One region of the Frankia sp. R43 genome, then DNA from elsewhere that is predicted to be linked to it. Evidence: predicted binding sites of a transcription regulator. Region 1 holds the regulator's gene; each other region holds the start of a gene.

Evidence for each region. Region 1 encodes LexA, which represses DNA repair genes until DNA is damaged. Its sites were predicted from a motif close to CGAACNNNNGTTCG; they were not measured.
Region 2: the regulator LexA is predicted to act here: its motif matches at 3,160-3,173, upstream of ACG83_RS22245 (HNH endonuclease signature motif containing protein).
Region 3: the regulator LexA is predicted to act here: its motif matches at 3,267-3,280, upstream of uvrA (excinuclease ABC subunit UvrA).
Region 4: the regulator LexA is predicted to act here: its motif matches at 2,079-2,092, upstream of pcrA (DNA helicase PcrA).

Annotation. Positions count from the first base shown of each region.
Region 1 covers NZ_LFCW01000001.1:1,375,010-1,380,616, reverse strand. The annotation lists gene hflX (GTPase HflX) at 171-1,679, shown strand; gene lexA (transcriptional repressor LexA) at 1,837-2,586, opposite strand; gene ACG83_RS05165 (LysM peptidoglycan-binding domain-containing protein) at 3,689-3,940, shown strand; gene nrdR (transcriptional regulator NrdR) at 4,242-4,823, shown strand; gene ACG83_RS05155 (vitamin B12-dependent ribonucleotide reductase) at 5,305-5,607, shown strand, end outside.
Region 2 covers NZ_LFCW01000005.1:285,585-291,191, reverse strand. The annotation lists gene ACG83_RS22260 (toxic anion resistance protein) at 1-405, shown strand, start outside; gene ACG83_RS22255 (hypothetical protein) at 453-944, shown strand; gene ACG83_RS22250 (TerD family protein) at 941-2,827, shown strand; gene ACG83_RS22245 (HNH endonuclease signature motif containing protein) at 3,212-4,534, shown strand; gene ACG83_RS22240 (thioesterase family protein) at 4,603-5,085, opposite strand; gene ACG83_RS22235 (aldehyde dehydrogenase family protein) at 5,155-5,607, opposite strand, start outside.
Region 3 covers NZ_LFCW01000002.1:382,034-387,640, reverse strand. The annotation lists gene uvrA (excinuclease ABC subunit UvrA) at 58-3,105, opposite strand; gene ACG83_RS09135 (MBL fold metallo-hydrolase) at 3,546-4,214, shown strand; gene ACG83_RS09130 (glycosyltransferase) at 4,238-5,296, opposite strand; gene ACG83_RS09125 (TerC family protein) at 5,498-5,607, opposite strand, start outside.
Region 4 covers NZ_LFCW01000010.1:143,391-148,997, forward strand. The annotation lists gene ACG83_RS45595 (hypothetical protein) at 199-375, shown strand; gene ACG83_RS34630 (threonine/serine dehydratase) at 496-1,926, shown strand; gene pcrA (DNA helicase PcrA) at 2,100-4,691, shown strand; gene ACG83_RS34640 (M23 family metallopeptidase) at 4,771-5,607, opposite strand, start outside.

The sequences.
Region 1 (5,607 bases):
CGGGCGCCGGGCCGATAAACGGCTCGCGATCGCGGCAGCGGCGTGTCACCCTGGGGCTGCGGAGGTTCCGCTGCGCCGGGGCACCGAGCCCGGGTACAGCGGCACCGGCCCGCTCCCGAACGGGGCGGGCGGAATTCGACGGTCACCGTGCCGCGTTGAGAACGGATGGTATGAGTCTTCCCGCTGACGCCGCCATGGCGTCCACCCGGTACCCGAACCCGAACCTGAGCCCGAGCTTCGACGGCGACGACGGGGGCGTGGTCCTCCTCGGTGACGGCGAGGGGTTCTCCTTCTTCGACGAACAGGGCGACGGGTTCGACCTGGAGGAGCGTGGCGCGCTGCGCCGCATCCCGGGTCTCACCACCGAGCTCGAGGACGTCACCGAGGTCGAGTACCGCCAGCTCCGACTGGAGCGGGTGGTGCTGATCGGGGTGTGGACCTCCGGGACCCTCCTGGAGGCCGAGGCGTCGATGACGGAGCTCGCGGCCCTGGCCACCACCGCGGGCTCGATGGTGCTGGACGCGCTCGTGCAGCGCCGCGACCGGCCGGACACGGCGACCTTCGTCGGCTCCGGCAAGGCCCGAGAGCTCGCGGACGTCGTCGCGTCGACCGGTGCGGACACGGTGATCTGCGACGGCGAGCTGACCCCTGGGCAGCTGCGCCAGCTCGAAGAGGTCGTCAAGGTCAAGGTGATCGACCGGACGGCGCTCATTCTGGACATCTTCGCCCAGCATGCGACGTCCCGGGAGGGCAAGGCCCAGGTGGAGCTGGCCCAGCTCCAGTACATGCTCCCGCGGCTGCGTGGCTGGGGTGAGTCGATGTCCCGGGCCGCCGCGAGCAGTGGTGGCCGGGCGCCCATCGGTACCCGCGGCCCTGGTGAGACGAAGATCGAGACCGATCGGCGGCGGCTGCGCACACGGATGGCCAAGCTGCGGCGCGAGCTGGCCGCGATGGCCACCGTCCGGGAGACGAAGCGCTCCTCGCGGCGGCGGGGTGCCGTGCCGGCGGTCGCGATCGCCGGGTACACCAACGCCGGGAAGTCCTCGCTGCTCAACCGTCTGACCGGAGCCGGTGTGCTCGTCGAGGACGCCCTGTTCGCGACCCTCGACCCGACCGTGCGGCGAGCGACCCTGCCCGACGGGCGGGTGTTCACCCTGGCCGACACCGTCGGTTTCGTCCGGCATCTGCCGCACCAGATCGTCGAGGCGTTCCGGTCGACGTTGGAGGAGGTCGTGGACGCGGATCTCGTCCTGCACGTCGTCGACGGTTCGGCGCCGGACCCGATGGGGCAGATCACGGCGGTCCGTGAGGTGCTCGCCGAGATCGACGCGGCCGGGGTTCCCGAGCTCGTGGTCGTCAACAAGGTCGACGCGGTCGATCCGACGACGTTGGCAGTGCTGCGCAAGGCGGTTCCGGACGCCATCTTCGTCTCGGCTCGGTCCGGAACGGGCCTGGCGGAGCTGATCGACGCCCTCTCGGAGCGGATACCGCACCCGGAGATCGAGATGTCGCTGCTGGTGCCCTACACCCGTGGTGATCTCGTCTCCCGGATCCACCGCGACGGCGAGGTGCTGAGCGTCGAGCACACCGGCGCGGGCACGGCGGTGGCGGCCCGGGTGCCGGTGAGCCTTGCCGCCGAGCTGGAGCCCTTCAGGGTCGCTGGAGCCCTTCGGAGCTGACCGCTTCGAAACTGACCGCTTCGGAGCTGACCCCGCTTCGGAGCTGACCGAGCCGGCGGGAAGCCGAGCCAGGGGCCGCCGCCTGGCTCGGCATGGCGGCTGGCTCGATGGCCGGCTCTTCCCCAGGGGGTCAGCGCCCCCTGGGGTCGCGTTCGGGTCAGACCCGGCGCATCACGGCGACGATCCGGCCGAGGATGGTCGCGTCTTCGGCCGGGATGTCGGAGAACGCGGGGTTCTCCGGCGCCAGCCACACCCGGCCGTCGCGCTGGCGGAAGCGCTTGACCGTCGCCTCGCCGTCGATCATGGCCGCGACGATCTCGCCGTTGTCGGCGACCGGCTGCTGGCGGACGACGACGTAGTCACCGTCGCAGATCGCGGCATTGATCATCGACTGCCCGACCACCTTGAGCAGGAACAGCGTGCCCTCACCGACGATCTCCCGCGGGAGCGGGTAGACGTCCTCGACGGCCTGCTCCGCGAGGATCGGCCCGCCGGCCGCGATTCGCCCGATGAGGGGCACGTAGGTCGGGGTGCCGCCCTCGGCCGCGACGGCACCACCCACCTCCGCCGGCGTGGCGCCGGCGGAGCGCAGCCGGGCGCCCGCCTTCTGGCCGCCGATCGGCAGTACTTCCATGGCCCGCGGCCGGTTCGGGTCGCGCCGCAGGAAGCCCTTCTCCTGGAGCACCTTGAGTTGGTGCGCGACGCTGCTGGTGCTGGTCAGGCCGACAGCCTCGCCGATCTCGCGGACGCTCGGCGGATAGCCGCGCTGCTCCACCGCGGCGCGGATGACCTCGAGAATCCCCTTCTGTCGTTGCGTGAGGCCTGAGGCGTCCGCGGGGCTGTCGGGAAGATCCCGGACATTGCCGCGGGCGTCGCCTCGGCGGGTACCCCGTGCCTGGCTGGTCATCGCCTACCGCTCTCCCTGTCGATGCATCCGGCGGCGGGGCTTCGCCCGCTACCGGCTTCTCCGCGACCGGGGGCTCGGCGGTTCCGCAGCCGGCGGGCCACCCGGTCGATCTACCACTTTGTCCTATTAGTAGCTTCTGACCGGTTCGGGTGGATTTTCCGTGCTCGCTTCTTCTCGCACGATCGTCCACAACTGATCGTCCTTGACGGTAGTCGGCCGGTCGCCGAATCTCAAACGTCTGTTCGAGCGTGTCGGGGGAAGTGTGCGTGGCGACCGTGTAAGAATCGCTCAGGTGTTCGAGCGAGCGGATGCTCGCGCCTGGGAGGTTGACATGGCCGACCCCGATCTGGCCGACCCCGATCCGGCCAACGCTGATCCGGCCGACCCTGATCTTTCCCGCGCCGGTCTGGCTGATGCCGACGTGACCGACGTTGCCATTGTCGATATCGCCATTGTCGATGTTGCTGCGGCCGATCGTGACCTTCGGCCGGCCGCTGGCGACGTTGGCCTGGCTGCCGGCGATGTTGACATCGCGGATGGCGACAGGGCGCTCGGCGGGGGAGCCGGTCCCAAGTGTCGGGTGTTCCGCGTCGGCGCGGCGCGGCGGTCCGCGGCCGTCGGAGGAGGTGCGCCGGCGGCGGGCGGCCGTGGTGGTCGCGCGCGTCCGCGTCCTCGTGCTCGCCGTGGTGCGGCGGTCAGCGGGGTCGTGGTGCGCGGCCAGGCGGTGCGGGGCAGGGCCGTGCGTGGCGGTGATCGGCGGCCGGCGCATCGCTCGGCCCCTTCTCGTTGTCTCGGCAGTGGTCCTTCGCCTGCGGCGGGCCCGTGCGGCGCACAGTCGTCCTCGGCGGCGGTCGAGTGCGTCGAGGCCCAGGTCATCGAGATGCCCGGGCTGGAATGGCGTGCCCGCGCCGTCGGGTACGCGTTGCCGCCGCCCGGCGACCAGAGGCTACGGACGAGAGCACGGCGCCGGTGGCCGAGTCTGCGGCGCAGCTCGTCCCCGAGCTCGCGAGCCCTGTCCCCGGGCGCGCAACGGCCCCGCCCGGGCTCGCGACGCCGCCCGCGGCAACAGCCGCCGCTGAGGCTGACCCGGCGGGGCAGGCTCGTGTTCGCGGCGCTCGCGTGCCTGTCCGGCGCGCTGGTGCTCTCGCTGGCGTTGGTCACCGCGTCGCAGGCGTTCACGGCCACCCCGGTGGACTGTCAGGCCCACGTGGTGCGCCAGGGCGAGACGCTCTGGGAGGTGGCACGCGGGATCGACCCCGAGGCCGACACCCGTGCGGTTGTTCGTCGGCTCATGTCCCTGAACGATCTGCCCACCGCGGATCTCGTTCCCGGCCAGCCGCTCTGCCTGCCCTGACGGTGGCCCGCCCGACGGCCGGCCGCCGGGCGGGACCGGCTGCCGATCAAGTGGTGGCGGCCCCGCGGCAGCGACACGCCGGAGGAGGAGGGGCGGTGTCGGACCTGTCGGGTGCGTGCGCTACGGTGAACACAACATCTTGTAGTTACAGCACCGTAAGTCATCCACAGGTTGTGCATCGATATCCACAGGTTGTCAGTTGGCCACCCCCGGAGGGTGGTCGGCCGGTGGCATGTGGGCACCTGCTGGGGCGTGCTCCGCGTGTGGCAGCCAGGCCGCCCGGAGCGGAGAGGAGTGTGCCGTGCGCTGTCCCTTCTGCCGCCATTCCGACAGCCGTGTCGTTGACAGCAGGGAGGCCGAGGAAGGCGCCGCGATCCGGCGGCGCAGAGCCTGCTCGGAGTGTGGGCGCCGGTTCACGACGATGGAGGAAGCTTCGTTGCGGGTGCGCAAGCGTAGCGGTGCCACCGAGCCGTTCAGCCGCGCCAAGGTGATCGTGGGCGTGCGCAAGGCCTGCCAGGGGCGCCCGGTCCGGTCGGACGATCTCGCCCTGCTGGCCGAGCGGGTCGAGGAGACGGTGCGTTCCTCCGGCTCCGCGGAGGTGGCTGCCGAGGACGTCGGCCGGGCGATACTCGGCCCGCTCCGGGAGCTGGACGAGGTCGCCTACCTTCGGTTCGCCTCGGTCTATCTGGCCTTCGAGTCGCTCGCCGACTTCGAGGTGGCGATCGCGGCGCTTCGTGCCGACGCGGGGCAGAGCTCCGAAGCCGGTGGCACCCCGCTGGCGGAGTCGTCCCGGGCCGCCGGCCCGGAGCTGGGCGCCGCCGGGCTCACCCGCGGGCCGCACCTCGCCGCCGCGCCGGGCCTGCGCGCGGCCGCCGGCCCCTGAGCCGCCGCCGGCCCCTGAGCCAGGGCCGGGTGCGGCCTCGGCCAGGCCAGGCCGGGTGTGGGGCGGCCCAGGAAATCGGGGCATCCCCGGCACCGGGCGTATCACTGACAACCGCACCGGCAACCGCACCGCTCTTAACCACCGCGGACTGACCACCGCGACTGACCACAGCATCGTGATCGCGCCCTGACCGCCGCGCCACGTCGCTCCACCACCGCCACGAACCACCGCATTCGGCGGTCGCCTGCGCCACCACAGCCGTCACCGCATCGCGCACCGACGGCGTGGTCGCCTGCGCTGCCACAGATCCCAAAGCACGTCGGACCGATCAGCAACGAGGCTGATCCGGTCATTTCGGCGTGCCATCCAACGGCGGGGCCACCTGCCCGGCGAGCGCCGAGCCCGCTGTGGACCGGGCTCATCGGGCAGGTAACCCCGGCCGCCATTGTTGAACCTGTCGAAAGCGAACACGAGGAGTGCCATGACCGAGACCCGCGGCAAGGGCAGCAGATCGGCCGCGAAGGTGGCTGGCCTGAAGATCCGGCGGGTTCGAACCACGCCCGGCGTCCACCCCTACGACGAGGTGGAGTGGGAGACCCGGGACGTCGTCATGACGAACTGGCGTGACGGTTCAGTCAACTTCGAGCAGCGCGGGGTGGAGTTCCCGGCCGCCTGGTCGGTGAACGCCTCCAACATCGTTGCCAGCAAGTACTTCCGCGGCGCGCTCGGCTCGGCCGAGCGCGAGTCGTCGCTGCGCCAGCTCATCGACCGGGTCGTGCACCGC
Region 2 (5,607 bases), on a different contig from region 1:
CTCGTCCGCAAGAACAACATCGAGCTGATCAAGGGCGTCGACCGGGCGCAGTCCACGACCGTCGCCGCCCTGCGCACCGCCGTGATGGTGGCTCAGGCCCTGGCCAACCAGCAGCTGGTCCTCGACCAGATCACGGCGCTCAACGCGACCACCAACAACATGATCCTGTCGACGAGCGAGCTGCTGCGCCAACAGTCCGGCCGCATCCAGGAACAGGCCTCATCCAGCACCGTGGACGTCGAGACGCTGCAGAAGGCGTTCGACAACGTCTTCGCGACGATGGACGCGATCGACACCTACAAGGTCAAGGCGGTCGACAGCCTCGCGACCACCGTCGCCGCGCTGGAAACGCAGGTCGGCCGTTCGAAGGCCTACCTGGAGCGGGCCCACAACGGCGAGGGCTGACCGGTGCCCGCCCCAGTGACGGCGGGCCCACGGCCGGGGCCGGAAGCATGATCTTCCGGCGGCGTGGCGGGCGCGCCGAAGAAGACACCGAACAGGACGCGCAGACGTCCCCCGCAGGGCGGGCAGCCGAGCTGCGCAAGGAGCTCGCGGCGATTGTCACCGGAGCGAACGCCGACGGGGGGCGGCTCCCGCCCGGCGCGGTGCCGACCGTGCGCGACATCGACGACGTCGTGCGGCCGTTGCTGGTATATGTCGAGGCCAGGTCGGCGAGCGACGAGGAGCTACGCTACCTGACCATGATCGTCCGTGACTACCTGCCGCGGGCGCTCGACGACTTCCTGGCGCTGCCATCGCAGTACACCGACCGCCCGGGCATCACCGGGACGACCCCCGCCGAGGACCTGGTGCGCCAGCTGCAGCTCCTCGACGAGGGTGCCATCGAACTCCAGGACTCCGTCTACTCCGGGGACGCCGCGAAACTGGCGATCCAGGCCCGGTTCCTGGAGGCGAAGTTCCGCCGATCGGATCTCGACTCTTGACGGCGACCCTGCCCCGCGGCGGCAACGTGCTGCTGGCGAAGGAAGCACCCGGGATTGAGCGTGTCCGTGTCGTGACCTCCTGGAGCGGCGCCGCACCCGAATTCGGGGCCCGGGCTGGGACCGGGGGCGGAGCTGGGGCTGGCGCCGGGGCTGGCTTCGGGAGCGGTGCTCAGGCTGATGGTGGCGCTCAGGCTGGCAGTGGTGCTCGGGCTGGCAGTGGTGCTCGGGCTGGCAGTGGTGCTCGGGCTGACGGCGGGCCTGGCGCGTGGCTTGAGGTCGACGGCGTACTCGTCCTGGTGGATGACGCGGAGCCCACATCGCAGCTGCTCCTCACCAGCCAGGTGCCGAATCCCACGGAGCCGATCGGGGTGTCGCCCCTGCCGAGGCAGCCCGCCGGCGGAGGGAGCGAGGAGGTCGTCGTCACCCTCGCCGCCGTGCCACGTACGGTCACCAGACTCCAGTTCGCGGCCGCGATCTACGCCGCCTCCGGATCCGGCCGGAGCTTCCGTTCGGTGCCGCACGGTTCGATCCGGCTGTACGACGACGCCACCGGCACCGAGATCGTCAGCTACACCTTCACGGTCGAGACCGGCTACGAGACCGCGCTCGTCTTCGGAGAGCTGTACCGGCATCCGACCGGCTGGAAGTTCCGGGCGGTCGGCGAGGGCTACACGGACGGGATGGCGGGCCTGGCCGGCTCCCCGAGTGGTGCCGGCTCGCCGGGTGGCGTAGGTACCGCGGGTGGCGCCGGCTACCCGGATGAACTGCCAGTGGCCAGGCCGGGGGAGGTGGCCTCGTTCGTGAGTCGGCTTTCCCGATCCCACAGCCGACGGAAGGTGGCCGACCACCTGGAGGCGGCGAGACGTCCGCCAGCGGCCTCACCCCCGGCGGCCTCACCCCCAGCGCCGTCGCCCATACCACCGCGGCCCTCCGCGTCACCGCAGCCGGCCAGACCCACACCGCTCGCGTCTACGTCTGCGCCTGCTCCGTCTCCGCCCGCGCCTGCCCCGCAGCCGTCCGCACGGGCGACGCCTGCATCGCCGTCTGCGCCACCGCTGCCCGTATCCTCGCCTGCGCCGCCAGCCACGCTCCGTCCGTCGGGTACCGCGCAGGCACCTGCTGCGGGGCACCAGGGTCCGGCAGCCAGACCAAGTAGCGCCGTCCCAGCCGGCGCGCACCCGTCGTCACCGCGGGAGTCCGCGCCGTCGCCGCTCGACCTCAGCCAGAAGGACGGCGCCCCAAGGCCAGCGACCATCGAGGTGAGCGAGCGTTCGTCTCGTTACCGCCAGCGCCATGAGCGTGTCAGCACCTTGGACGAGGAGCATCCCGCCACCATCTGGACCGGCGAGCAACGGGGAACCGGCGGTGCCATGACAGTGTCGCTGAACTGGACCCCGCTGACGACGCGGACGGGCCTGCCCCGCCCCGGAAACATCCATTTCGGGTGCTTCTGGCAGGCGTTGGATGGCGAGACCGGGGTGATCCAGCAGTACGGCGCCGGTACGGCGACCGGCACTGGGCGTGCCGGTCGCCAGGTCCTGCGGCTCGTTGGGGGCGACGAGCGCGACGAGCAGACGATCTTCGCTGACCTCGGCACGCTCGCGACCTTCAAGCGGTTCTTCGTATACGCCTATGGCCTGCACCGTGCGCCAGAGTGGGCGCTGCTACGGCCGTCGGTGGTTGTCTCCGCGCGGACCGGTGAGCAGCTCACCATCCGGCTGGGCAACGCGCCGGAAAACGCGCGCACGTGCGTGGCGGCGTCGTTCCACATGGTGGGGGACGACCTGGTGATCCGCCGGGAGAACGACTTCGTCGAAGGCGCCCAGGCCGATGCCGCCGTGCGCTACGGCTGGCCGCGGGGTTGGGATACGGACGGGCGTTGAAACCCGGGTGAAGAACCCGAGTTCTCGCCCGTTCCGTGCCTATTCTACTACTTCTATAATACATTGATTTCGCTGACTCTCTTGGTTTCATGATGCCTCTGGATGTCACGTCTGGGTATGGCTGGTGACCTCACAGTGCGGCATATCGGCCGCACGGATTTGCGGATAAACCGCTCGTCGGCGGTGGTCTTCTGGCTGATCTGGGAATGCGAGGTTGCCGGCTGGGGCGTCTGTCTGTCAAGGCGGTCTGGGTGGCCGGTGAACTCGTTGTGTCCTCCGTTCTCCGGCCCGGTCTTCACTCCCGCTTTCCGGTTTAGCATCGCCCTTGTGATCGAACGCCCGTTCGATCGTGTGGTGTGTGTTTCCGGACCGGAGGGCAGTGCCATGGCTTCCAGTACCCGCTCGACCCGCACCGACCCGGCCAGCGTGTCCCGTGTGCCGGTGGAAGGCGACGGCGAGGGGGTTCCGGTCGCTCATCGGGTGTTCGAGGGGTGGTTGAACGAGTGTCTGGAGCGGCTTCGGGTGGCGGTGGCGGGGATCGCGGCGGCGCAGGCGGTGGCGATCCGGGTGCAGGCGGAGCTTGCCGCGGCCCGGCCGCCGGAGGGCTATGACGAGCTGGGTCTGTTCGGTTCGGTGGTGGCGGGTGAGGTGGCGGGGTTGATGCGGATCTCGACGGGGTCGGCGGAGTGGCATCTGGATTTCGCCGATCAGGTGGTCCGCCGGATCCCGGTCGGGTTGGAGGCGTTGGCGGCGGGGGTGTTGGACCTGCCGCGGCTGCGGTCGTTGGAGCGTGCGACCGCCCCGTTGGATGTCGGGCTTGCCGGCCGGGTCGTGGACCACGTCCTCGCGAAGGGGCCGCGGGCGCATCGGAGGTCGTTCACGGCGGCGTGCCGCCGGGGGGTGATCAAAATCGATCCGGAGGGTGCGGCGCGGCGGTCTGAGGAGCGGTGTCGGGAGCGGCGGGTGTGGGTGGAGCCGGAGGAGGACGGGATGGCGGTGTTGGGGGCGTTGCTGCCCGCGGACGGCGCGTTGGCCTGCCGGAAGCGGATCGAACGGATCGCCGACGCGACGATCGTGGACAGGGCCGAAGAGGACGGTCGGAGTCGGGATGAGGTGCGTGCGGACACGTTGATGGATCTGATCCTGGGCCGGTACGGGCAGCCCGGGCCGGCGGGTGCGGCAGGTGCGGATGTGCAGGTGATCGTTCCGATCGGGACGTTGCTCGGCCTGGACGCCGATCCCGGTGAGTTGGTGGGGTACGGGCCGATTCCCGCGGTGGTGGCGCGGGAGATCGCGTCACGGCCTGCGTCGACGTGGCGGCGGATGCTCACCGATGGGCTGGGCTCTCTGGTGGAGCTGGGAGAGCGGCGGTATCCGAGTCCGGGGCAGAGGCGTCATGTGCAGGTCCGGAACCCGTGTTGCACGTTTCCGCATTGCACCCGTGGGGCGTGGCGTTGCGATCTGGACCACACTCGGCCGTACGCCGCGGGTGGGAAGACGCTGGTGGAGAATCTGGGGCCGTTGTGTCGGCGGCATCATCGGGTGCGTCATCACAGTCGGTGGCGGGTGGTCCAGCCTCGGCCGGGGGTGTTCCGGTGGACGAGTCCGACCGGCCGCCGTTATGAGGTGCGGCCGCATTCGTATCTCGACGGGGAATGTGCCACCGTCGAGCTTGACGCGACGAGCGAAAACGGCCGCCCAGGATGAATCATCGCCCGCCGGCCAAGTGGGCGCAGCCGGCCCCCTACCTATCGATAAAGAATTTGCATCGGTGGTCAGGAGTCGGAGCCGGCCGGCACCTGGGCGGAGGCGGGGAAGGACATGGACGCCAGGACACCGCGGACGCGCTCGGGTACCGGGGCGGGGCCGTTCTCCGACCGGTGCACGATGACGGTGTCGCACAGCGCCAGGCAGGTCTCGCCTTCGAACAGCCCACACACCTGCAGGATCGAGGTGTTGCCGAGCCGGCCGATCCCGACCCCGACCTCGTAGGTACCGGGGTAGGCGACCTCTCCCAGGTAGTCGATCTCCACCCGGGCTGCGACCACCGGGAGGGGACGCCGCTCGTGGGGCAGGCCGCCGTGGTTCGCGCCGAGCAGGGCCCGGTTCATCGCGATGCGGGCCTCCTCGAACAGCGCCGCGATGGCCACGTTGTTCACGTGGCCGAGGCTGTCCATGTCACCGAAACGCGGCTGCATGGTGAGGGCGAACGGGTAGTTCGCCAGCTGGATCCGCGCCGGGTCGTACTTCGCTCCCATAGCTCCCCTTCTATCGCGTCCCGCGGCGTCGGGGCGATCAGCGTGGCGTGGGTCTCGTTCCGGTCTCGATCAGCTCCGGATGAACGCCTTGTTCTCCATCAGGAAGTCGGCGAGGTACCCGTCGTGCGGGACGCCCGCGGCCATCCAGACGGTGGGCTGGTCGCCCAGGTAGACGTTCCGGATGGTCGGCTCGTTCAGCAGGTGGTCGATCAGCCGGCCGTCCCGGGTCATCACGGTGAGCACCAGCGAGTCCCGCAGCGGGGTGATGCCGGCGTCGGGGGTCCAGGGAGCGATCCAGACGCAGGGGAACGACAGCTCGATCCCCGCCTGCGCGGCGGTCGGCGAGTCCAGCTCGTGGACGGCGGGCCGCAGCACCGCGCTGCCGTCCCCGAGCTCGTCGACGATGCCGTCGCCACCGAGCCAGGAGCGGGTGCCGGCGGCCTTGCGGGCCAGGTACTCCTCGACGACCCGGGCGCTCGCCAGTGGCTGGACAGGCAGGGCGGCGGAGTCCTCCTCGGGGGG
Region 3 (5,607 bases), on a different contig from region 1:
CAGGCAGGCCCGGGGCAGCCGACCCCCGCCGCTCGCCGTTGCCAGGCCGCCAGGCTCTCAGCTGGTCACCGACGCGGTACCGGCCAACCGGTCACGGCCCTTGGACGCCCTCGCGTTCCTGACGCCGGCACCCTTCGCCGCCGGGCCCGCTCCATCAGGGGCGGCAGCACCCGCCTCCTGACCCGCCGCCACCTGCTCTGCCGCCATCTGCTCTGCCACCACCTGACCGTCGGCCACCGGGGCCGCGCCTGCGGTCGCACCACGGCCGCCCAGGATCTCGCGCAGGAATGCCCCCGTATGGCTCGCGGACACGGCGGCGATCGCCTCGGGGGTGCCCTCGGCGACGACCCGACCGCCGCCGGTGCCGCCTTCCGGCCCCATGTCGATGATCCAGTCGGCGGTCTTGATGACGTCCAGGTTGTGTTCGATCACGATCACCGTGTTGCCCGCGTCGACCAGCCGCCCGAGGACACCCAGCAGCTTGCGGATGTCCTCGAAGTGCAGGCCGGTGGTCGGCTCGTCCAGCACGTAGACGGTGCGGCCGGTGGAACGGCGCTGCAGCTCGGCCGCCAGCTTCACCCGCTGCGCCTCGCCACCGGAGAGGGTGGGCGCGGGCTGGCCGAGCCGGACGTACCCCAGCCCGACGTCGTTGAGCGTGCGCAGGTGGCGCGCGATCGCCGGGACGGCGGCGAAGAACTCCGCGCCCTCCTCGATCGGCATGTCGAGAACCTCGGAGATGTTCTTCCCCTTGTAGTGCACCTCGAGGGTCTCGCGGTTGTACCGGGCGCCCCCGCAGACCTCACAGGGCACGTAGACATCCGGAAGGAAGTTCATCTCGATCTTGATCGTGCCGTCGCCGGAGCAGGCCTCACAGCGGCCGCCCTTGACGTTGAACGAGAACCGGCCGGGCAGGTAGCCGCGGACCTTCGCCTCGGTCGTCTCCGCGAACAGCCGGCGGATGTGGTCGAACACGCCGGTGTAGGTCGCTGGGTTGGAACGCGGAGTCCGGCCGATCGGTGACTGGTCGACCCGCACCGCCTTGTCGAGGTGGTCGAGCCCGCTCACCGTACGGTGCCGGCCCGGTACCTCGCGGGCGCCGTTGAGGTGGTTGGCGAGCACGCAGGCGAGGATGTCGTTGACCAGCGTCGACTTGCCCGACCCGGACACCCCGGTGACCGCCACGAAACAGCCCAGCGGGAAGGACACCGTCACGTCACGCAGGTTGTGCTCACGCGCGCCGTGCACGGTCAGCGCACGGCCCCTGGTCGGCGCCCGGCGGATCGCCGGGACGGGAATCTCCCGCCGGCCGGAGAGATATGCCCCGGTCGCCGACTCCGCACTGCTCAACAGGTCGTCGACCGATCCGGAGACGACCACCCGACCACCGTGCTCGCCCGCGCCCGGGCCGATGTCGACCACCCAGTCGGCGGCGCGGATGGTGTCCTCGTCGTGCTCCACCACGATCAGGGTGTTGCCCAGATCCCGCAGCCGGATGAGGGTCTGGATGAGGCGGCGGTTGTCCCGCTGGTGCAGGCCGATGGACGGCTCGTCGAGCACGTAGAGCACACCCACCAGCCCGGAGCCGATCTGGGTCGCCAGCCGGATGCGTTGCGCCTCGCCGCCGGCGAGGGTGCCCGCGGCGCGGTTCAGGGAGAGGTAGTCGAGGCCGACGTCCAGGAGAAAGACCAGCCGGGCGTCGATCTCCTTGAGAACCTGCCCGGCGATGGCCTGTTCCCGCTCGCTGAGCTCGACGTGCCGCAGGAACTCCGCGCATTCCTGGATCGACATGGCGGACACCTCGGCGATGGAGCGCCCGGCGAGGGTGACCGCCAGTGACTCCGGCTTGAGCCGGGAGCCTCGGCAGGCCGTGCAGGGCACGTCACGCATGTAGCCCTCGTAGCGCTCACGGCTGCTGTCGGACTCCGCGTCGGCGTGCCGGCGCCGCAGGAACGCCAGCACGCCCTCGAACGAGGTGTAGTACGAGCGCTTGCGCCCGTAGCGGTTCGTGTAGCCGACGTGGATCTCGGTCTCGCCGCTGCCGTGCAGGATGGCCTTGCGGGCCCGCTCCGGCAGCCCCTCCCAGGGCGTGTCCATCCGGAAGCTCAGGTCCTCGGCCAGCGCCGTCAGCAACCGCTGGAAGTACTCCTTGCTGTGCCCGCCGGACCACGGCTGGATGGCGCCCTCGGCCAGCGAGAGCGTCGGGTCGGGCACGATCAGCTCGGGGTCCACCTCCTTGCGCGTGCCCAGCCCGGAGCACTCCTGACAGGCACCGAACGGCGAGTTGAACGAGAAGGACCTCGGCTCCATCTCCTCGAACGACAGGTCGTCGTACATGCAGGCGAGGTGCTCGGAGTACATCCGCTCGCGGTCGGGGTCGGCCGGATCCCGGTCGACGAAGTCGAGCAGCACCAGACCGTTGCCCAGCCGCAGGGCCGTCTCGATCGAGTCGGTGAGGCGGCGCTTGGCCGACTCCTTCGCCGCGAGCCGGTCGACCACGACCTCGATCGTGTGCTTGCGCTGCTTCTCCAGCTTGGGGCGCTCGGTCAGCGGCACGACGGTGCCGTCGACGCGCACCCGGGCGAACCCGGAGCTCTGCAGCTCGGCGAAAAGATCCGCGTACTCGCCCTTGCGCCCGCGCACGACCGGTGCGAGCACCTGGAAGCGGGTGCCCTCGGGCAGCTCCAGCAGCCGGTCGACGATCTGCTGCGGGGTCTGGCGCGCGATCGGGCGACCGCACCGGGGGCAGTGCGGATGGCCGACTCGTGCGTACAGCAGCCGCAGGTAGTCGTATACCTCGGTGATCGTGCCAACCGTCGATCGCGGGTTACGCGACGTCGACTTCTGGTCGATGGACACCGCCGGCGACAGCCCCTCGATGAAGTCGACATCGGGCTTGTCCATCTGGCCGAGGAACTGGCGCGCGTAGGCGGACAGGGACTCGACGTACCGGCGCTGGCCCTCCGCGAAGATCGTGTCGAAGGCGAGGCTGGACTTGCCCGAGCCCGACAGGCCGGTGAAGACCACCAGAGCATCTCTGGGCAGGTCGAGATCGACATCACGAAGGTTGTGCTCGCGTGCTCCGCGCACGACAAGACGGTCGGCCATCGTCAGGTCCCTCGTCGTCCTCGATCGGTTGCTGGACTTCGCTGTCGGTGGTTGCGCTGTCGGTGCTGGTGGCGCTGTCGGTGCTGGTCGCGCCGGCGCCGGCGATGCCGCCGGTGCCGTTGGTCGGGGTCGCCCGAACCTGGCCGGCTACCGATCGCGACCAAACGCGCGTTCGAACACCGACGACGCTACACGCCCCGCCGAAGTGGCTCGCAACAGCACCGCCGCCCCGGACGGGCGGCGACAACCAGGCCACAAGCCCATCGGCGCCGGACCGACGGGCCACACCCGAGCGCCCCCCGGACGGAGACACCCAGCAGACACACCGATGAGAATGAAGGGAGCCCGCGAGTCATTCCCGCCCCAGCCCGTCGCGGCCGCGACGGTCCCCGGCCATGGTCTGCCGGCCTGGGGCCACGGAGAAGATCGAGGAGAACCGTATGAACATCGGCGCCGGCTACACGGGCGACGTCACCGTCGGCGGGCCCGCCGACGTGCGGGAGCTGCCGGACCTCACGATCACCAAGGTGGCCGTCGGCCCCTTCGACAACAACTGTTACCTGCTGCGCTGCGCCGCCACCGGCGAGCAGCTCCTCATCGACGCGGCGAACGAGACGGGCACCCTGCTGCGCCTCATCGGGGACACCGGGCTGGGCACCGTGGTGACGACCCACCGCCACGGTGACCACGTCCAGGCGCTGGTGGACGTCGTGGCCGCCACCGGCGCCCGGACCATCGCGCATCCGCTGGACGCGCCCGAGATCCCCGTCCCGACGACCGACCCGGTCTCCGACGGCGACGAGGTGCGGGTCGGTGAGGTCACCCTGCGGGTCGTGCACCTGGTCGGGCACACGCCCGGCTCGGTCGCGCTGCTCTACGACCAGGGCGACGGCGCTCCGCACCTGTTCACCGGTGACTGCCTGTTCCCCGGCGGCCCCGGGAACACCTTCGGCGACGCGAAGGCCTTCAACACCTTGATGGGCGGCCTGGAAGCCAAGATCTTCCGCCCGCTCCCGGACACGACGTGGATCTATCCAGGCCACGGAAAGGACACGACGCTCGGTGTCGAGCGCCCGCACCTGGCCGAATGGCGCGCCCGCGGCTGGTGACCGGACGCTGGTGGTGACCGGACTCAGTGGTCGGCTGTCACCCACGACGTGGGCGAGACGGCGGACCGGGGCCGGGGAAGCCTCACCGCGGCGCCCGTTCCCAACGTCTCGGGGTCGATACGACCCAGCTCGCGACGTCGCGCCGACGGCACCGCGCGCCACCGGGACGTGGTGGCGGGCTCCCGGCCTGGTTGAGCGATGCCGACGGCGAGGCCGGCGAGGATCCGCATGGCGCGACGCGCGTCGTGCGTCCGGCCGGCGGCGAGCTTGCGCAGGGCGAGCACGACAAGCTGCCCGACGTGCACCGCCAGCCAGCCGCGCCCCAGCGTCGCACGGTGCCGACGAGCGTAGATCACGGCGGAACGGCCCAGTTCGGCGTACAACAAACCGGCCCGGCCGACGGTCCCGCCGCCCACATGGGCCACCTGGCATCGGTCGTCGGCCCAGCCGACCCTGCCCCCCGCCGCGTGCAGCCGGGCGAACAGATCCGTCTCCTCGTAGTACATCCAGTAGGACGGATCAAATCCCCCCAGCCGCAGGAAGGCACTGGTTCGGATCGCGAAGAACGCACCCACCGGGTAGCGGAGATCGGGCCAGCGGGCCACTGCCGCGGCCTCGCCCCGCACCGCGACGTACGCGTTCGTGCGGGTGTTCGGCAGGACTGCCGTCCCCCGGCCGGGGCCCCCGTTCTCGGCACGCAGCGGAAATCCCAGGGCATCCGTCCCCACCGGTACCGATGCGAGCAGCTCGGGCAACTGCTCGCAGGTCCCGGCCGGAACGGTCACATCGCTGTTGACGACAAGAATCCACTCGGGCCGCTCGGGGGCGGGGCCGCCCACCGGTCGGCGCGATCCGTCCGCTGCCAGCGATCCCCGCACGGCGATGTTCACAGCCGTGCCATATCCGACATTCCCGTGCCCGTCGTATAGTTCGACGTCGGCCGGCAGGCCCTCGTGCTCCGTTCCGCCCCGGTTCTCCACCAGGGTTACCCGGCATCCCGCGACACCGGCCAGTGCCGACAGCAGGCAGTGCAGCTGCGGCGATCCACCATAGGAAACAACGACTGCCAGAAAGTTGTGCATAGTCCGCCTTGGACGGGAGGGGACGGATTCAGGGCGCTCGGGCGATCCCTGCTGTGTCGAAACACTAACGTGAGCGTTGCCCGGGCGAGCACAGGACAATCGGCGCGTCACCCAGCCACTAATTCGTATCAATCATTTCCGGGCCTCCCGCCGGTCCGGGTGGCAGCCTTGCCGACCGCCACCCGGACACACCCGGACAGGTCAACGGGCCTGTTCGCCGACCTGCGACGCGGGTCGCTTCGAGAGCCCGTCGGAGGCGGAGTCGGCCGCGTCCGGCGAGGTCACCGCCGCGGGCCCGGATCCCGCCGCAA
Region 4 (5,607 bases), on a different contig from region 1:
CGGTCGAGACATAGGTTTGGGTGCGCTGGCGGATGGTATTCCGGCTCGGATGTTCGAGGCGACTTCATACGATCCCGGCGGCCGGTGTTTTGTGTCGGGGAGTTGCCGCTCGGTGGCGATAAACCGCCGAAGCGATCCGGCGATTCACCGCGGGGAACATAACGAACCGGACATTACGGATATTTAGTGGAGTATGAGGTGCTGTCTTCGGCTCACAACGGCGATCCCGTCGGAGTGGAACCGCCCGGTGTCGGGCTGGTCGCGGACGGCTCTGTCGCCCGGGCGAAGCGTCCCCTGCCGGCCGGCCGGTTTGACTACGTCCGCGCCGCGGCGCACTCTGGAGGTGTGCCGCTGTTCCTCATGGTGATTACGTAGGCGCGCGACCGCCCGAGAGGGTCGCGCGCCAAGCCCTTCCGCCCATCGGCGGGGGGCTTTTTTGTTTGCCGCGGCCGCACGCAGGGGTGAGGTGGCCGCCGAGCCGCCAGGAGAGTGTCGATGACATCACCATCCGTAAGAAGGCCGCCGGCTGATGGCGCCGGGTCGTCCCGCGCGGACGACCCGACCGACGCCGACGGCGCCGGAGAACGCCAGGGCGGGGCAGCGGGGGCCCTCGCCCGGATCAGTCCGCAGTCAGCCGTGCCGGCACCGGAACGCGCCCGAGGCACGCTGCCCGCCCGCCGCCCGTCCGGTGGGCGTACCGCTCCCCGAGCCCGCGGTTGTGACGTGGCCGGGCTGCGCCCGGCTGGCCTGGCAGGCAGCTCGGGGCTGGCCGGCGCCGCTGGGCTGGCTGGTACCGCTGGGCTGGCTGGTACCGCTGGGCTGGCTGGCAGCTTCGGCCTGTCCGGCGCTCCTGTCCGCTCTGGCGTTTCCGGCCTGCCGGTCGATCTCGCCGAGGTCACCGCGGCCGCCGGGCGGCTGGGCGGTGTGGCGCGCCGTACCCGGGTCGTGCCGGCGGCCGGGAGTCTGACCGGGCATGTCGGTGCGCCGGTCTGGCTCAAGTGCGAGCACGAGCAGCACACCGGTTCCTTCAAGCTGCGGGGCGCGTTCAACCGGATCGCGACCGCGGGGCCGCGGGCACGCGCGCGGGGAGTCGTCGCGGCGAGCGCCGGCAACCACGCCCAGGGCGTCGCCTTCGCGGCGGCTCGTTTCGGCGTCGCCGCGACCATCTTCGTGCCCGAAGGTGCGAACCCGGCCAAGGTCGCGCGTACCCGCGCGCTGGGCGCCCGCGTCGAGCACGTACCGGGGGGCGTCGACGCCGCGCTGCGAGCCGCCGACGCCTACGCCGCCGCCAGCGGTGGCCTGCTGGTCCACCCGTTCGACGACGTGGCTGTCATCGCGGGCCAGGCAACGATCGGGCTGGAGCTCCTGGAGCAGGTGCCGGAGCTCTCGACAGTGATCGTCGGGGTCGGTGGTGGGGGTCTGCTGAGTGGTCTGGCTGTGGTGCTCAGGGGCCTGCGGCCGGACGTCCGCGTGATCGGCGTCCAGGCGGCCGCCGCGCCGGCGTTCGCGTCGTCCTTTCACACCGGCCGCCGTCTCGTCGTCCCACCGGGCGCTGCCGGTACCGGCGCGGGCTCCGGCACCGATGCCGGCCAGGCCGGGGCAGCCACGGGAACAGTGGCCGACGGCATGGCGGTCGGCGCGCCCGGCCGGCTTACCCTGGCACTCGCCGAACGGCTGGTGGACGACGTCGTCACGGTCGACGAGGACGCGTTCTGGGAGGCGATGGTCGCGCTGCGGCGGTCGGGCCACCGGGTGGAGCCAGCGGGAGCCGCCGGTGTCGCGGCCCTGCTGCGGATGCCCGAACTCGCGGGCGGTGTCACGGCGGTCGTGCTCTCCGGCGGCAATCTCGACCCCGCGGTGGACACCAGGGTGGCCGCGCTCGCGGCCGGCGCGTCCGCGGGCGCTCGGACGAACACGCCTGGGTGACCGCGCCTGGGTGACCGCGTCCGGGTGAAAGCGTCTGGGTGAAAGCGTCCGGACCCGAACGCCGACCCGCGGGCCGGGCATGGAAGTGTCGGACCCGCCCGGCATCATGGCGCTGTGGTTGAGCTGGCCACCGCGTCGGGCGGTTCGTCCGTCGAACGTACGATCGAGGTCTGATGAGCACTCTTTTCGACGACACCTTTGGCCCTGAATCGCTGGTCGACGGTCTGGCACCCCTTGGCGGCGCGGGCTCGCGGGAGGGCGCGGCGGCCGGCGGTGCGGCGCGCGGCGGGGCCGCCGGCGGCGGTCGGGCGTCGGGCGGCTTCGGCCCGGCGGTGCTCGAGGCCGGGGCGGGTCGCCCCAGGCCGCCTCGGCTCGACCCGGGCGAACTGCTGGAGGGGCTCAACCCGCAGCAGCACGCGGCGGTGGTGCACGCGGGCGCGCCGTTGCTCGTCGTCGCCGGTGCGGGCTCGGGCAAGACCCGGGTGCTGACCCACCGCATCGCCTATCTGCTCGCGGCGCGTGGCGTGCGGCCGGGCGAGATTCTCGCGATCACGTTCACGAACAAGGCCGCGGGGGAGATGAAGGAGCGCGTCGAGGCGCTCGTCGGCGGGCGGGCCAGAGCGATGTGGGTGAGCACGTTCCACTCGGCCTGCGTGCGCATTCTCCGTTCGGAGGCGGCGCGGCTCGGGTTCGCCTCCTCCTTCTCCATCTACGACGCGGCGGATGCCCAGCGCCTGCTCACGTTGGTCACCCGCGATCTCGACCTCGACCCCAAGCGCCACACCGCCAAGGCGCTCGCGGTGGCGATCAGTGCTCTGAAGAACGAGCTCGTCGACTGGGAGACCGCCCGGGACCGGGCCGCGAGCCACATCGAGCGAACCGTCGCCGAGGTGTACGGCTCCTACCAGCAGCGGCTCGCACAGGCGAACGCGCTGGACTTCGACGATCTGATCATGATGACGGTCAACCTGCTCCAGGCGTTCCCCGACGTCGCCGAGCACTACCGGCGGCGGTTCCGCCACGTGCTTGTCGACGAATACCAGGACACCAACCACGCCCAGTACGTCCTCGTCCGCGAGCTGGTCGGCCGCCCTGGTCCGGCCGGGAGCACGGGGGCGGGGGCCGAGCCGGCGGCGGTGGGCCAGCACGGCACGGGCGGCGAGGACGCTGCCGGGCTGGCGGGAGCGGAGCACGGCGGTGGCGGTCCGGTCCCCGCCTCCGGCGCCCTGCCGCCGGCGGAGCTGTGCGTGGTCGGGGACGCCGACCAGTCGATCTACGCCTTCCGCGGGGCGAACATCCGCAACATCGTCGAGTTCGAGCAGGACTACCCGAACGCGGCCGTCATCCTGCTGGAGCAGAACTACCGGTCCACCCAGACGATCCTCTCCGCGGCGAACGCGGTGATCGCGCGCAACGCCCAGCGCAAGGCGAAGCGCCTGTGGTCGGATGCCGGTGACGGGGAGCGGATCGTCGGCTTCGTCGCCGACAACGAGCATGACGAGGCAGCCTTCGTCGCGGAGGAGATCGACCGGCTCAGCGACGACAAGCTCGCCCGGCCGGCCGATGTGGCGGTCTTCTACCGGACGAACGCCCAGAGCCGAGTGTTCGAGGAGATCTTCATCCGGGTCGGGCTGCCGTACCGGGTGGTCGGCGGCGTCCGGTTCTACGAGCGCCGCGAGATCCGTGACCTGCTCGCCTACCTGCGGGTGCTGGCGAACCCGACGGACACGGTGAACCTGCGGCGGATTCTCAACGTTCCGCGCCGCGGGATCGGTGACCGCGCCGAGGCGATGATCTCGGCCTTCGCGGAGCGCGAGCGCATCCCGTTCGCCGACGCGCTCGCCCGGGTGGACGAGGTGCCCGGGGTGGCGACCAGATCGGCCCGGTCGGTCCGGGACTTCGTGGCGCTGCTGGGCGATCTGCGTGACCTGCTGCCGAGCGGCCCACTGGCCGTGATCGAGGCGGTGCTGGAGCGGACGGGCTATCTCTCCGAGCTCGTCGCGGAGGACACCATCGAGGCCCAGGGGCGGGTCGAGAACCTGCGGGAGCTCGTCGGGGTGGTCCAGGAGTTCACCGAACGGCGTCCCGACGGCAGCCTGGCCGAGTTCCTGGAGCAGGTCTCGCTCGTCGCGGACGCGGACCAGATCCCCGACGACGACGGCTCCGACGGCGTCGTCACGCTGATGACGCTGCACAGCGCGAAGGGCCTGGAGTTCCCGGTCGTGTTCCTCACCGGGCTGGAGGACGGCGTCTTCCCACACCTGCGCACGCTCGGGGATCCGACCGAGCTGGAGGAGGAACGGCGGCTGGCGTATGTGGGCGTCACCCGGGCCAGGGCACGGCTGTACCTCACCCGGGCCCAGGTCCGCAGCGCCTGGGGGCAGCCGGCCTACAACCCGCCCTCCCGGTTCCTCGGCGAGGTTCCGGATGCGCTCGTCGAATGGCGCCGGCTGCCCGAGCCGGCTCCGACCACCAACAGCGGGCGCTTCGCCGGCTCGGGCGCGGGCTCGAGCGGGGCAGGCGGCTTCGGTGGCGCCGGTGCGAGGCCGGTGAACTCCCCGTTCGGGGCGAAAAGCTCCCGGCCGGCCGCGCGCCCGATCATCGACCTGAATCCCGGCGACCGGGTCACCCACGACACGTTCGGCCTCGGGGTCGTCGTCGCGACGAGCGGGGTCGGTGACTCCCGCCAGGCCAAGATCGACTTTGGCTCCGACACCGGGACGAAGGATCTCCTGCTGCGGTACGCGCCGGTGGAGAAGCTCTGAGCCGAGGCCTCCGGCCACGCGGCCCCGGCCCCCGTGCTGCCGCGCCCAGCGCGGGCGGCAGCGGGGTCGGGGGCACGGCTCAGTACGTGACCCCGTGGCCCGCGAGCCAGGCGAGGGGGTCGACCTTCGTCCCGTACTGCCCGTTGAGGCGGACCTCGAAGTGCAGATGCGGGCCGGTGGATTTGCCGGTGTTCCCCTCCAGGCCGATCTGCTCGCCGGTGTCGACCTCCTGGCCGACCCGGACGTCGATGCGTGACATGTGGCCGTAGCTGGTCACCACGTTGTTCTCGTGCATGATCTGCACGAAGTTTCCGTAGCCGGTCTCCCAGCCCGCGTAGATGATCGTCCCGCGGTGTGCCGCGTGGATGGTCGTTCCGTGGGGAGCGCCGAAATCCACGCCGATGTGGTGGTTCGAGCCGCCGAATCCCTGGGTGACGCGGGCCTCGATCGGGCGAACCCAACGTGCCGCCGCCACCCGTTCCGCCTCCGCGGCGGCCGCGGCGTCGCGCTGGGCCAGTGCGACGGCTGCCACCCGGGTGGCGACCAGGTCCTTCGCCTCGAGCAGCTCGGCCATCCGGCGTTGGTCGTCGGACACCTCGGTGTCGATCGGCCCGCTCAGATCATCCGCGCCCGCCGTGGACACGACCTGCACGGTGCCGGACTGGCCCGCCGATGCTCCGCTCGCGGACGCCGCCAGCGTGCTGCCGGTCCGTCCCGGCTGGTGCTGGGCCGTGGTCTCGGAATGCGCGATGCCGGTGGCATTGATGAGCACGAGGCCGATGGTCGAGACGACCGCGGTGGCGGCGCCCGTACGTCGCAGCTGTACGGAGACGAAACCCGATCTTCCGGGTACGGACTCGTCCCACTCGTCGGCGACTGAGGCGCTCCGACGTGGGTGCGTTCCGTGCTCGGATCT